2 regions of the Streptomyces sp. NPDC043812 genome follow, and region 2 is predicted to be linked to the other one. Evidence: riboswitches for the same ligand, from Rfam matches in the RefSeq annotation. Region 2 holds a riboswitch; the other holds the start of a gene.
The links. A riboswitch is a leader RNA that binds a small molecule or an ion and turns the genes downstream of it on or off. The one in region 2 is predicted to bind S-adenosylmethionine.

Region 1 (7,520 bases), on a different contig from region 2:
CCCGCCGGCGAGAAAGTCGCCGACTGGGCCGACGGCCGGCTCGGGATCTACTCCCTGGCCAAGGCCAACATGCGGAAGATCTTCCCGGACCACTGGTCCTTCATGCTGGGCGAGATCTGCCTCTACAGCTTCATCATCATCATCCTCACGGGTGTGTATCTGACGCTGTTCTTCCAGCCCAGCATGGCCGAGATCGAGTACCACGGCTCGTACGTGCCGATGCAGGGCATCCGTATGACCCAGGCGTACGCCTCGACCCTGGACATCAGCTTCGACGTCCGCGGTGGTCTGCTCATCCGGCAGATCCACCACTGGGCCGCGCTGATCTTCCTCGCGGGCATGTTCGTGCACATGATGCGCGTGTTCTTCACGGGCGCGTTCCGCAAGCCGCGTGAGATCAACTGGCTGTTCGGCTTCCTGCTGTTCGTCCTCGGCATGTTCACCGGGTTCACCGGTTACTCGCTCCCGGACGACCTGCTCTCCGGCACCGGTGTCCGCTTCACGCAGGGCGCGATCCTGTCCACGCCGATCGTCGGCACGTACATCTCGATGTTCCTGTTCGGCGGGGAGTTCCCCGGCCACGACATGGTGGCCCGGTTCTACTCGATCCACATCCTGCTGCTGCCGGGCATCATGCTCGGTCTCGTGGTGGCCCACCTGATCCTGGTCTTCTACCACAAGCACACGCAGTTCGCGGGCCCCGGCAAGACGAACAAGAACGTCGTCGGCATGCCGCTGCTGCCGGTGTACATGGCCAAGGCCGGAGGCTTCTTCTTCCTGGTCTTCGGTGTCATCGCGATCATCGCCGGCCTGTTCACGATCAACCCGGTGTGGGCGCTCGGTCCCTACCGACCGGACCAGGTGTCCACCGGCGCCCAGCCCGACTGGTACATGGGCTTCGCCGAGGGTCTGATCCGTGTGATGCCGGGCTGGGAGATCAACCTGTGGGGTCACACGCTCGTCCTGGGTGTGTTCATCCCGCTGGTCATCTTCGGTGTGGTCCTCGCGGCGATCGCCGTCTACCCGTTCATCGAGTCCTGGATCACCGGCGACAAGCGCGAGCACCACATCCTGGACCGCCCGCGCAACGCGCCGACGCGTACCGCGCTGGGTGTCGCCTGGGTCGTTGGCTACGTGATCATGCTGCTCGGTGGCGGAAACGACATCTTCGCGACGCACTTCCACCTGTCGATCAATGCGATCACCTGGTTCGTCCGCATCACGTACTTCGTCGGACCGGTCCTCGCGTTCATCATCACCAAGCGGATCTGCCTGGGTCTGCAGCGTCGCGACAAGGAGAAGGTGCTGCACGGGCGGGAGTCCGGCATCATCAAGCGCCTGCCGCACGGTGAGTTCGTCGAGATCCACGAGCCGCTCTCGCAGGCCGACCGGTACAAGCTCACCGCACACGAGCAGTACACGCCGGCCGAGATCGGCCCGGCGGTCGACGAGAACGGTGTCCGCCGCAAGATCGGCCGCATGGAGAAGCTGCGCGTCAAGCTCAACAAGGGCTACTACGGCGAGGACAACCAGATCGCCAAGCCCACCACCGAGGAGTACAAGGAGATCACCAGCGGCCACGGCCACCACTGATCGCCTGACCTGAAGGTCGCCACAGCCGAGGGCCCCGTCCATTCGTTGGACGGGGCCCTTCGCCGTAACCGGGGCTGGATAGGGTGGAGACATCTCTGTCGGCACGTGGACCCAGGAGTGGACCATGAACGTTGTGACCCCTGAAGGCGGCGACAGCGTGGCGGCCTACTCCTGGCCGAGCGTGCTGAATTCCCTCCTCGACAACCGTGACCAGAGCGCGGACGCCACCGCGTGGGCCATGGACCGCATCCTCAGCGGCGAAGCGACCCACGCGCAGATCGCCGGCTTCGTGGTCGCGCTGCGTGCCAAGGGCGAGACGGTCGAGGAGATCTCCGGTCTGGTCCGGACGATGTACGCGCACGCCAAGCTGATCGAGGTACCCGGCCCCAGCGTCGACATCGTCGGCACGGGCGGAGACGGGGCCAAGACGGTGAACATCTCCACCATGTCCGCCATCGTCGTGGCGGGTACGGGCGCGAAGGTGGTCAAGCACGGCAACCGCGCCGCGTCCTCCGCGAGCGGTGCGTCCGACGTTCTGGAGAAGCTCGGCGTCAATCTGGAGCTGACCCCGCAGCAGGTGGTACAGGTCGCCGAGCAGGCGGGCATCACCTTCTGCTTCGCGGTCAAGTTCCATCCCGCGCTGCGGCACGTCGCCGTTGCCCGCAAGGAGCTGGGCATCCGCACCGTGTTCAACTTCCTCGGCCCGCTGACCAATCCGGCCAAGGTCAAGGCGCAGGCGACCGGTGTCGCCGACGCGCGGATGGCGCCGATCGTGGCCGGGGTGCTCGCCGAGCGAGGCTCCTCCGCCCTCGTCTTCCGCGGCGACGACGGACTGGACGAACTGACGACCACCGCGACCTCCCGGGTGTGGCGCGTCCGGGACGGGGAGGTGCGCGAGGAGGCGTTCGACCCGCGGGACATCGGCATCGACCTGGTGCCCGTCGAGGCGCTGCGCGGCGCGGACGCCTCGTACAACGCGGACGTCGCGCGCCGGCTGCTGGCCGGCGAGACCGGGCCCGTACGGGACGCGGTTCTCCTCAACTCCGCCGCCGCGCTGGTGGCGCTGGAGCCGACGGACGGCACGCTGAACGAGCAGCTTGCAGCCGGTGTGGCGCGAGCTGCGCAGTCCATCGACTCGGGCGCGGCCCGGGCCGCGCTGGAACGCTGGGTGGCCGCGAGCAACTCGTAGCCGCGGGGCGGGGCGCGGTCCGGATACTGGACCGCGCCCTTGCGCAGTGCGAGACGTATGGCAAGATGCTTCCCAAGGTCATGAGTGACAGCGATTACGGCCCCGGCCCGCTGTCCGGCAACCCTCCGTCCGTGGCGGGGTGCCCCGGGTGAAGACCAGGCCGCAGGCAGCGAGGTCTGTGGCAAGCGCGGACCCCCGCGGCATCGTCGAATGCCGCGTCCCTGGGGTCCTGGTCCTCAAGGGAGCAGTCTCGTGAGCAAGCGAATGCGATAGGGCGTTTCCGCCCCTTCTTCCGTACACCTCCGCGCGGTCACTCCCGTGCGTCGAGGCCTTCCCCGTACCTCCGTTACGGGTTCGTCGAAGCCAACTCGCCTTTTCCTGCCGGGAGATACCGCCATGTCCGTGTGCCCTGACACCACCACTGCCTCCGCCGTCGCCAGCCCGTCCCCCACCGCGGCAGCCACCGCCGCTGTGACTGCCGCCGGCACCGTCGCTGTCGATGGCGAGCCCTGCTGCGCCGCCCCGCTGCCCGTTCTCGGCCGGGACGTCACCGTCCCGCTCGTCACCGGCGGCGAGGTCACCTACGCCGCCCTCGACTACGCGGCCAGCGCCCCGGCCCTGCAGCGCGTCTGGGACGACGTCGCCGCCTACGCGCCGTACTACGGCAGCGTGCACCGCGGTGCCGGCTACCTCTCCCAGCTGTCCACCGACCTGTTCGAGAACAGCCGCGTGGCGGTCCACGAGTTCCTGGACTGCAGGGACGACGACCAGGTCGTCTTCACCCGCTCCACCACCGACTCGCTGAACCTGCTCGCCGCCGCGCTGCCCGCCGAATGCCAGGTCTTCGTCTTCGAGACCGAGCACCACGCCTCGCTGCTGCCGTGGGGCGGCACCCGCGTGACCTACCTCAACGCACCCCGCACCCCCGACGACGCCGTACGGACGCTGGAGCACGCGCTCGCCGGCCGCGAGCCGTACGGACCGGCCCTGGTCTGCGTGACCGGCGCGTCGAACGTCACCGGTGAGCTGTGGCCGGTCAAGGAGTTGGCCGCGGCAGCGCACGCCCACGGTGCCCGCATCGTCCTCGACGCCGCCCAGCTGGCGCCCCACCACCCCGTGTCCGTGAAGGAGTTGGACGTCGACTGGGTCGCCTTCTCGGGGCACAAGCTGTACGCGCCGTTCGGCTCCGGTGTGCTCGCCGGCCGTGCGGACTGGCTGACGGACGCCGAGCCGTACCTCGCGGGCGGCGGCGCCTCGCGCAAGGTCGCACGGCGCGCCGACGGAGGCGTGGACGTCGAATGGCACACCACGGCCGCCCGCCACGAGGCCGGTTCGCCGAACGTCATCGGCGTCTACTCGATCGCGTCGGCGTGCAAGGCGCTGACCGACGCCGGTTTCGACGCGCTGGTCGCCCGCGAGCAGCACCTGATCGCGAAGGTCCGAGAGGGCCTGGCGGCGGTGCCCGAGGTCCGCGTGCTGTCCCTCTTCGGCGACGACGCACCGCGGGTGGGCGTCATCTCCTTCGTGGTGGAGGGCTGGAACAGCTCGCACTTCGCGGCGGCGCTCTCGGCCGAGTACGGGATCGGCGTACGGGACGGTCTGTTCTGCGCGCACCCGCTGGTGCGCACGCTGCTGGGCAGCGACCCGCAGGACGCGGGCGAGTGCGGGGCGCCGGAAGCGGAGCCGGGGGAGCGCTCGCTGAACGCGATCCGCGTCAGCTTCGGGGCGGGTACGCCGGACGAGCACGTGGAGCGCTTCGTGGCGGCGGTGGGGGAGCTGGTGCGGGAGGGCGCGAAGTGGGCGTACCGCACGGAGGACGGCCGCTGCGTCCCTGCGGTGTGACGGGGCTTCGCCCCGTGGGCCCTAGCAGGCTGGCGGCCCCGTGCCCGTGCCCCCCTGCCCAGGGGGTGGTTTGTGCGGGTGCCGGGGCCTCCGGGAGGGGGGTGCCCGGACTGCTTTCCCGTACTTGCCGGTCCCCTGCTCACGACGCCTTACGTCCGGGCACCCCCCTCCTGCGACCCCGTCCCCCTCACGCCGGATTCGACCGTTGCGGCCGGTGGTCGCCCCACGGGCAGGAGTGGCTCCCCGTAGGTGGGTGCGGTGCTCTCCGGGCGGGAGGGAGACGGCCGGGGCCGGGAAGGGGGACGCGCAGGGGCGTGTTCGGGACGTAAGGCGTCGTGAGTCTGGAGTGGCGCAAGTAAGGGAAAGCAGTCCCGGACATGCCCCCGGAGCGGCACCCGGACGCCGAACCACACGAACCCGGCCACGCCCGAGGACCGACGCCGAACGCCCACGGCCCGGGCCACGCTCGGCAGCGTGAACCCGGTCCGCCGCCCGCCCGAGGGCTACGCGTCGAGGCCGATCGCGAACGCCGCCTCCAGGTCGTGCTGCGAGTACGTACGGAACGCGACATGCGTGTCCGTCCCCTCCACGCCCTGGATCTTGCTGATCCGGCCGGGGATCACGTCCGCCAGGTCGTCGTGCTTGGCCACGCGGACCATCGCGATCAGGTCGTAGGTGCCGGTCACGGAGAAGACCTCGCTGACGCTGTCCAGCGCCGCGATCGACTCGGCGATCTCGGGGATGCGGTCCACGCTGGTCTTGATGAGCACGATCGCGGTGATCACGGTTGGCGTTCTCCCTCGGTGGCCGCTGCAGATGCCTTCACTCTAGTCCCACGTCCGAAGCGGCCCCACGCGTAGAGGAAGCCCACCGAGAACCCCGAGAGGTGCGCCAGATAGGCCACGCCCGGACCGCTGTCCGCGTTCCGGGCCGCCAGCCACTGCAGGACGAACCAGAAGATCAGCACCATCCAGGCCGGGAAGCGCAGCGGCAGGAAGAAGAGGAACGGGAACAGGCTGGTGACCCGTGCTCTGGGGAACAGGTACAGGAACGCGCCCAGCACCGCGGAGATCGCCCCCGAGGCGCCGACCAGCGTCTGCCCCGAGGCAGCGTTGGCCACCGCGTATGCGAGAAGGGCCAGGTATCCGGCGCCCAGGTAGAACAGGGCGAACTCCACGCGCCCCATACGCTCTTCGGCCATCGTGCCGAAGACGTAGAGGAAGAGCATGTTCCCCAGCAGATGCAGCCAACTGCCGTGGACGAACAGGGCGGTGAGCGGGGTCAGCAGGGCGCGCGCCGACTTGCCCATGAGTTCGTCGGGGATGACGCCCCAGCGTTCGAAGTAGGCCGTCTGCGCTGCCAGCAGGTCGGGGGCGGGGTTGAGTCCGGAGACGGGGCTGACCACGAAGACCGCACAGCAGAGCGCGATCAGGGTGTAGGTGACCCGCGGTCCCTTCGACGCGCTGTGGACCCTTTTCCTGGCCGTGCTCCACCGACTGATCATGGACAGAGCATGGCGTAGTGGGACCGACCGGTGCAGAGTGCCTCGCCGCGGCCACGCGTACCCGTGAGGCCGTAGGGTTACAGGCAGTACATCCGCAGTTCGACGGCGCACCGCGGCACCCGCATCCCGCACGACGAAAGAGGACGGCACGATGACGACGGTTCCCTCGCCGACCGCCGAGACCAGGTGGCGCTGCACGCTCTGCGGCAACCTCACACGCTTCGACGTCACCCGCTCTTCCAAGGTCGTCGAGTACGTGCATCTGGACCTCGCCGGTGAGCCGAACGTGGAGGAGCGCGAGGTGGTCAGTGAGACCATCGAGTCGGTCCGCTGTCGCTGGTGCAACGCGGTGGACCAGATCGAGCTGGTGGACAGGCCGGGCGCCGGTTCCTGAAGAGAGCGGCCCGCATGGATGGTAGGGGTGACGGATCGTGGAGCAGCCCGCGAGTGGCGCAGAGCCGGCCGGTACGGCCGGTGACGCTGCCGAGGCGCTCGACCGCCCGCTGCCCGAAGGCGTGCGGCGCCGGGTCGTCGCCCTGGTCTCGGATGCGTTCGGCGGCCTGACCGTCGCCGAACTTCCGCCCCAGTTGCGGCAGTACGCCCGTTTCACCCCCAGTCGGCGGGCCAAGTTCGCCGGTAATGCCATGGCCGCGGCGCTGGAAGGCGACCCGGTCTTCCGCCAGCGCATCGGCGAGCGGATCGGCACTGCGCAGCCGGACCTCGCCCGTGCGCTGGAGTCGGGGTCGCCGCCCGCCGCCGCCGACCCGGTGGACGTGGCGGCCGCCGCCTATGTGCTGCGTCCCGCCGGATGGGTGAAACTTGTCGCCGCCGCGGGTGAGGAGGCCCTCCGTGTGGACGCCGAGCGCGCCGACGAGGCGGGCCGGCGCGAGCTGGAGCGGCTGCGCGAGGAGCTTGCCGAGGCGCGTGGTCAGATCAAGGCCGAGACCGAGCGGCTGAGGGTCGAGCTGGACGGTGCCCGCAAGGAGAGCGAGTCGCTCGGCCGCAAGCTGCGCAGCGCCCAGGCCGATGTGAAGCGCGGTGAGGCCGCCCTGCGCCGCACGACGACCGAGATCGACGCGATCAGGGCCCAGGCGGCCGCTCAGGTGTCCGCGGCCGAGAGCGAGAGCCGCCGCCTCAAGGCGCGGCTCGGCGAGGCCGAGGCGGCGGTGGAGGCCGGACGGCGCGCCGCCCGCGAGGGGCGGTCGATCGAGGACATGCGGCTGCGGCTCCTGCTGGACACCGTGCTGGACGCGGCCCAGGGCTTGCGCCGCGAGCTGGCCCTGCCGCCCGCGGGGATCCACCCTGCTGACACGGTCGACGCGGTCGAGCCGGGGCGGATGTCGCCGAAGGACATCGCGGCCCGTGCTCTGTCGGAGACCGACCCGGCGCTGT
Region 2 (7,520 bases):
CCACGTGGGCGCAGCAGGCGGCGAACGCGTCCGCCCACCGCCTGGTGAGAAACCCGAGCCGGTCCGCGCCGAGCATCCCCCGCAGCAGTTCCTCCGCGATGTCGTCGGGCAGCATGGCGAAGTATTCGGGCGGCGCCCACGGCGTGTGCGAGAAGTGCCCGATCCGCAGGTCGGGGCGGAGTTCCCGCAGCATGCCGGGCACCAGCGCCAGGTGGTAGTCCTGCACGAGCACTGCCGCGCCCTCGGCCGCCTCCTCCGCCAAGGCCTGCGCGAAGGCCCGGTTGTAGGTCCGGTAGGCGGCCCACTGCCGCCGGAACTCCTGGTCGAACACCGGCTCCAGCGGCGTCTGGTACAGCATGTGGTGGACGAACCACAGCACCGAGTTCGCGATGCCGTTGTATGCGTCCGCGTGGACGGCGGCGTCGATGTCGAGCATCCGGATGCCCGGTTCGCCGACCCCGCGCCGTACGGCTTCGCGGTCGCCTTCGCCCAGGGCGGCACACACCCACAGCGACTGTGCGTCGGAGCCGATCGCGGAGAGACCGGAGACGAGTCCGCCGCCGCCGCGGCGGGCGTCGAGCTCTCCGGTCCCGGTCAGTGTGTACGAGACCGGGCCGCGGTTGGACGCGACGAGGATCTGTGCAGCATCGGTGACCATGTGCCGAACCTAGCCCGTACCGCAATCCCTCAAACGTGAGTACGCCTGCTCGCAGGTCAGTGATCCCGGCGACGGCCGCGGGCCGCGACGACGGCGACCACACCGGCGGCGGTGAGGCTCAGCGCGATGCCGCCGAGCAGCCACAGCTGCTCGGCGGTGGAGCCGGTGCGGGCCAGTTCACCGGTGCCGTCGGCCGACTCGGTGGTCAGGGGCATCGCGCCGTTGATCGTGTGCATGGCGATCACGAGGTCCATAGGGTCCATAGATAGGAAATGTAGACAAAATGGACGGCAGTTCCGGCTTATGCCGCGCGACGCGCCGCGTACTCACCGATCTCGCGCATCGGGGGCCGCTCCTCGGTGTCCACCGTGTGGGTCCGCGGCACGAATCCGCCGTCGCCGCGCTCGAACTGCGTGATCGACGGCCGGACCAAGTGACCACGGGCCAGGCGCAGTTGGGCCGTACGGTAGATGGCTGCGGCCATTCGGCCCAGCGCCTGGCCGTCCTGGTGGCGGTGCTTGCGCGTCCCCACGTCGACCTGCGCCAGCGCGTCCAGACCCACCAGGTTCAGCGCGTCTATCAGCATGCCCAGTTCCACTCCGTAGCCGACGGGGAACGGCAGTTGCTCCAGCAGGCTGCGCCGGGCCGCGTACTCGCCACCCAGCGGCTGGACGAAACCGGCCAGTTGAGGCCAGTGCAGATTCAGCAGCGGCCGGGCCACCAGCTCCGTCACGCGGCCCCCCTGCCCGGGCTCGTTGCCGAGCGGCCTGTCGTGCATCGCCTTGACGAACTGCACGTCCGGCTCGGTCAGCAGCGGGCCCACGATCCCCGACACGAAGTCCGCCGAGAAGTCGCGCAGATCCGCGTCCACGAAGCACACGATGTCCCCGCTGGTCACCATCAGTGACCGCCACAACACCTCGCCCTTGCCCGGGACGGCCGGAATCCGGGGGAGGATCGCGTCCCGGTGCACCACCCGCGCGCCGGCAGCCGCAGCCAGCTCGGCCGTACGGTCGGTGGACCCCGAGTCGACCACCACCAGCTCGTCGACGAGCGGCACCGCCTCCATCAGCTCGCGCCGGATCACCGTGACGATGTCACCGACGGTCGCCTCCTCGTTCAGCGCCGGGAGCACGACGCTGACCGACAGACCACGCCCGGCCTTGGCCGTGAGCAGCTGGTTCAGGGTGCGGTCGGCGGCTGACCACGAGCGTCTTTCCAGCCACCGCTCCACCTCATCGAGCACGGGTGCGTCTCCTTGACATCGGGTCCACCGTCGGTCCTGTGATCCATCTCGCGGTTCGGACGACTATCTCAACCGTCCGCGCCTTCGGTTACAGTCTTGAACAACGCAGGTGACCGGCGCATGCCGGGGTTGCCTCGCCGACAATCGAATACCGCTCATCCAGAGGGGCAGAGGGAACGGCCCGTTGAAGCCCCGGCAACCCTCCCGCCGACCGCGAGGTCACGGTGGGGAAGGTGCCAATTCCGTCTCGTGGCGAGATGCGTCACGAGGAAGATGAGGAGAAAGGGCCTCGCCACCATGGCTGCGCAGACTGTCGCAAGCACCACCACCCCCGCCACCGCGTCCGTCGATCTCGGACCCGCCGCCGCACTCTCGTGCCGCGAGTGCGGACAGCGCTTCGACCTCGGCCCCATCTTCGCGTGCGCCGAGTGTTTCGGGCCGCTCGAAGTCGCGTACGACCTGCCGAGCGGCGATCCTCAGAAGCTGCGGGAGCAGATCGAGGCCGGCCCGAACAACATCTGGCGCTACGCCCCCCTGCTGCCCGTCCCCGCCGACGTGGCCGACAAGCCGAACATCAACCCCGGCTTCACCAAGCTCGTCAAGGCCGACAACCTCGCCCGTGAACTGGGCGTCACCGGCGGCCTGTTCATCAAGGACGACTCCGGCAACCCGACGCACTCCTTCAAGGACCGCGTCGTCGCCATCGCCGTCGAAGCCGCCCGCGCCTTCGGGTTCACCACCCTGTCCTGCTCCTCCACCGGCAACCTCGCCGGTGCGGTCGGCGCCGCCGCAGCGCGGGCCGGCTTCCGCTCCTGCGTGTTCATCCCGCACGACCTGGAGCAGGGCAAGGTCGTCATGGCCGCGGTCTACGGCGGCGAACTGGTCGGCATCGAGGGCAACTACGACGACGTCAACCGCTTCTGCTCCGAGCTCATCGGCGACCCGCTGGGCGAGGGCTGGGGCTTCGTCAACGTCAACCTCCGCCCGTACTACGGGGAGGGCTCCAAGACCCTCGCGTACGAGATCTGCGAGCAGCTCGGCTGGCGGCTGCCCGACCAGATCGTGATTCCGATCGCCTCCGGCTCGCAGCTCACCAAGATCGACAAGGGTCTGCAGGAGCTGATCAAGCTCGGTCTCGTCGAGGACAAGCCGTACAAGATCTTCGGCGCCCAGGCCGAGGGCTGCTCGCCGGTGTCCACCGCCTTCAAGGCCGGTCACGACGTCGTGCGCCCCCAGAAGCCGAACACCATCGCCAAGTCGCTCGCCATCGGCAACCCGGCCGACGGCCCGTACGTGCTGGACATCGCGCGCCGCACGGGCGGTGCGGTCGAGGACGTCAACGACGAGCAGGTCGTCGACGCGATCAAGCTGCTGGCCCGCACCGAGGGCATCTTCGCCGAGACGGCGGGTGGCGTGACCGTGGGTGTGACCAGGAAGCTGATCGAGGCGGGCGTGCTCGACCCGGCGCTCACGACCGTCGTGCTGAACACCGGCGACGGCCTCAAGACGCTGGACGCGGTCGCCCCGACCACCGGTCCGACCGCGACGATCCGCCCGAGCCTGGACGCGTTCCGCGACGCCGGCCTGGCCCACTGACCACCCGAGACCGAAGAAAGGCTGCACCCATGAGCGTCAACGTCCGCATCCCCACCATTCTCCGCACGTACACGGGCGGCAAGGCCGAGGTCCCGGCCGACGGCGCGACCCTCGCCGAGGTCATCGCCAACCTGGAGAAGAACCACACGGGCATCGCGGCTCGCGTCCTGGACGACCAGGGCAAGCTGCGCCGCTTCGTCAACGTGTACGTGAACGACGACGACGTCCGCTTCGAGCAGGGCCTCGAGACGGTGACGCCGGACGGTGCGGGCGTCTCGATCATTCCGGCCGTGGCAGGCGGTTGCTGAATTCCCCGTCGCATTACCCAGAGTTACTGAAATTGCCCCCTCCGCGAGAGAAGCGGAGGGGGCAATTCTGTAGGGTTGAGCGCGGTAGAGTCTGGGAAGCCCCCTCCGCCGACCGCTCCGGAATGTGCCTCCGTGCCGTAAGAATGCGGTCAAAGTGTGCGATCGAAATGCCTCGGAAGTTCCACTTTGCCGGGCCCGACTTGCCCAGGAATTCCATGAATTCGCATGAATCGGTCGTTCGGTCCTGCCCAGATTTCTCGTCCGATTGACCTGTTGCAGAGGGCAGTTGGGCAGATACATTCAGCCGCGGTCGACGCGTTCCGGCGCACACCCCTCCTGCTGGGGTGAGGTCTGACCCGGGTCCGCGAAGTGCGGTCCTGTGCAAGGGCCAGTAATAGGGGAGTTAGGCATGGCTCAGGGCACCGTCAAGTGGTTCAACGCGGAGAAGGGGTACGGCTTCATCGCGGTCGACGGTGGTGCGGATGTTTTCGTCCACTACAGCGCGATCCAGATGGACGGGTACCGCACCCTTGAAGAAGGTCAGCGAGTCGAATTCGAGATCTCGCAGGGCCAGAAGGGTCCGCAGGCGGACATGGTCAAGCTCGCCGTCTGATCCAGGCGCGATCGGCCACCGACGCACTCACGCCGAGGGGCCCGCATCCCGGTCACCGGGATGCGGGCCCCTCGTGCGTGCGGGGGCGCGTGGCATCTCCGAAGCCGCTTGCACTCGGGGGGGTCGAGTGCTAATCATTGCGTTAGCACTCTCCCAGTGAGAGTGACAGAAGGACTGGGTCGGCGAGGCCCGCAGGCCGGGTGGGGCAAGGAACCACAGGCAGGCAGGCCGTCCGTCGCGGGCGCCACGCAGTCCGTCGCAAATCCACCCCAGTCCGGGAGGACCACTTCACATGGCCAAGATCATCGCGTTCGACGAGGAGGCACGGCGCGGTCTCGAGCGCGGGATGAACCAGCTCGCCGACGCCGTCAAGGTCACCCTTGGCCCCAAGGGTCGCAACGTCGTCCTCGAGAAGAAGTGGGGCGCCCCCACGATCACCAACGATGGTGTGTCCATCGCCAAGGAGATCGAGCTCGAGGACCCGTACGAGAAGATCGGCGCCGAGCTGGTCAAGGAAGTCGCCAAGAAGACGGACGACGTCGCCGGTGACGGTACGACCACCGCGACCGTTCTCGCCCAGGCGCTCGTCCGCGAGGGCCTGCGCAACGTGGCGGCCGGCGCCAACCCGATGGCCCTCAAGCGCGGCATCGAGAAGGCCGTCGAGGCCGTCTCCGGCGCCCTGCTCGAGCAGGCGAAGGATGTCGAGACCAAGGAGCAGATCGCTTCGACGGCCTCCATCTCCGCCGCCGACACCCAGATCGGCGAGCTCATCGCCGAGGCCATGGACAAGGTCGGCAAGGAAGGCGTCATCACCGTCGAGGAGTCCCAGACCTTCGGTCTGGAGCTGGAGCTCACCGAGGGTATGCGCTTCGACAAGGGCTACATCTCGGCGTACTTCGCCACCGACATGGAGCGTATGGAGGCGTCGCTCGACGACCCGTACATCCTGATCGTCAACTCCAAGGTCGGCAACGTGAAGGACCTCCTTCCGCTGCTGGAGAAGGTCATGCAGTCCGGCAAGCCGCTGCTGATCATCGCCGAGGACGTCGAGGGCGAGGCCCTGTCCACGCTCGTCGTGAACAAGATCCGCGGCACCTTCAAGTCCGTTGCCGTCAAGGCCCCGGGCTTCGGTGACCGTCGCAAGGCCATGCTGAACGACATCGCCATCCTCACGGGCGGCACGGTCATCTCCGAGGAGGTCGGTCTCAAGCTCGAGAACGCCGGCCTGGACCTGCTGGGCCGCGCCCGCAAGGTCGTCATCACCAAGGACGAGACCACGATCGTCGACGGCTCCGGCGAGAGCGACCAGGTTGCCGGTCGCGTCAACCAGATTCGTGCCGAGATCGAGAACAGCGACTCGGACTACGACCGCGAGAAGCTCCAGGAGCGCCTCGCGAAGCTGGCCGGCGGCGTGGCCGTCATCAAGGCCGGTGCCGCGACCGAGGTCGAGCTCAAGGAGCGCAAGCACCGCATCGAGGACGCCGTTCGCAACGCGAAGGCGGCCGTCGAGGAGGGCATCGTCGCCGGTGGTGGCGTGGCGCTGCTCCAGGCTTCCTCGGTCTTCGAGAAGCTCGAGCTCCAGGGTGACGAGGCGACCGGCGCCAACGCCGTGAAGCTCGCGCTCGAGGCCCCGCTGAAGCAGATCGCCGTCAACGGTGGTCTCGAGGGCGGCGTCGTCGTCGAGAAGGTGCGCAACCTGGCCGTCGGCCACGGTCTGAACGCCGCGACCGGCGAGTACGTCGACATGATCGCCGAGGGCATCATCGACCCCGCGAAGGTGACCCGCTCTGCCCTGCAGAACGCGGCCTCCATCGCGGCGCTGTTCCTCACCACCGAGGCCGTCATCGCCGACAAGCCGGAGAAGGCCTCTGCGGCCGCTCCGGGCGGCATGCCGGGCGGTGACATGGACTTCTGATCCGTTTCGGATCGGACCCGTCCTGACCGAGGGCGGCACCTCTCTCCCAGGAGGTGCCGCCCTTCGGCGTTCCCGCGGGCGGGGGTCATGTTGCGCACCGCGCCTCCTGCCGGCGCGTCCGGGATCAACGCTCCCCGGAGTGCTCGGGAAGGAAGTGCATGACGGGGCACGCGTCGGCCAGGCAGGCCACGAGATCCGCGCCGCCCGCGGTGTCGGCGGCGGGGAAGACCGCCCGGATCTCCTTGCCGCCGGCCAGGGCCAGCATGTGAAGGGCGCCGCCGGCCTCGCGCGCGAGACTGCCGACGATCAGCAGGCCGCGTCCGCCGTCCTGCCCCGGGTCGACCGCGACCGGGGGGTGGGGAAGGAAGGGATGCCGATCCTGGACGGCCAGCGCCAGCGTCGTCCCGGTCCTGGTGATCCTCACCGTGGTACTGATCGAATGCGGGACGGCGTGCCGTGCGACATTGCCGACCAGCTCCGAGATCACGAGCGAGGCCGTGTGCAGTCCGTCCTCGTGCAGACCCCAGCCCCGCAGCGCGCCGACCGCCCGCCTGCGGGCCACCGGAACCGCCGAGGCCGCCGCGGGCACGGTGAAAGCGTGCACGGCAAGGGCGTTGACCGGCCCGCTCGGGGAGGCTGGGACCCGGTGTGCGCTCATGGTTCGCCGGATCGTGGACGGGTTCGTGGCGGTGGTTCGCATAAGTAGTTCCCGGTGGTTTGCTCACAAGTAGTCCGGCGGACCGTGGGCCGCGCGCGAGAAGGAACAGGCCCTCTGACCAGTGACGCGTCATTTTGCGTCAACAACCGCGACGATCGGTCCACAGGGATGGAGTGATGGATCTCACCGACCAGCGTTCGACATTGCCGAACTCTAATCAGATATTCGCCAGCGGGACAAGTGGCAGTTCGGGAGGAAATGCCGGGGCGGACTGCTCGGCGGAGCGGCGGCCACCGACAGCTCGGCCTGCTTCGACCCGCTGACCAGGGCAGCAACGGTGGTGAAGCCCTCAGGGACGTCGAAGCGGCGGCGCGGCCGCTCCCACCGGAATCCCCCGGCAGCAGGCCCGCGTACTCCGGCAGCCTGCCGGTGGCGAGGGTGATCCCGACCGGTCCGGCAGGGCGGACTCGTCGCCGTACGCGTGGGTGCAGGCCAGGGGGTGGGCGCCGTCCTTGGGCTCGCTGCG

Region 1: another riboswitch for S-adenosylmethionine. It lies ahead of AC067Z_RS01810 (aminotransferase class V-fold PLP-dependent enzyme); the one in region 2 lies ahead of thrC (threonine synthase).

The regions. Positions count from the first base shown of each region.
Region 1 is NZ_JBWKCY010000001.1:383,585-391,104, reverse strand. Features, by position in the region: gene qcrB (cytochrome bc1 complex cytochrome b subunit) at 1-1,593, shown strand, start outside; gene trpD (anthranilate phosphoribosyltransferase) at 1,718-2,782, shown strand; SAM riboswitch class IV at 2,859-2,976, shown strand; gene AC067Z_RS01810 (aminotransferase class V-fold PLP-dependent enzyme) at 3,179-4,624, shown strand; gene AC067Z_RS01805 (Lrp/AsnC family transcriptional regulator) at 5,128-5,409, opposite strand; gene AC067Z_RS01800 (rhomboid family intramembrane serine protease) at 5,406-6,128, opposite strand; gene AC067Z_RS01795 (hypothetical protein) at 6,280-6,522, shown strand; gene AC067Z_RS01790 (NYN domain-containing protein) at 6,560-7,520, shown strand, end outside.
Region 2 is NZ_JBWKCY010000002.1:27,266-34,785, forward strand. Features, by position in the region: gene AC067Z_RS02790 (alpha,alpha-trehalose-phosphate synthase (UDP-forming)) at 1-658, opposite strand, end outside; gene AC067Z_RS02795 (hypothetical protein) at 715-921, opposite strand; gene AC067Z_RS02800 (glucosyl-3-phosphoglycerate synthase) at 960-1,904, opposite strand; SAM riboswitch class I at 2,057-2,184, shown strand; gene thrC (threonine synthase) at 2,202-3,500, shown strand; gene AC067Z_RS02810 (MoaD/ThiS family protein) at 3,530-3,808, shown strand; gene AC067Z_RS02815 (cold-shock protein) at 4,218-4,421, shown strand; gene groL (chaperonin GroEL) at 4,714-6,336, shown strand; gene AC067Z_RS02825 (ATP-binding protein) at 6,461-6,994, opposite strand.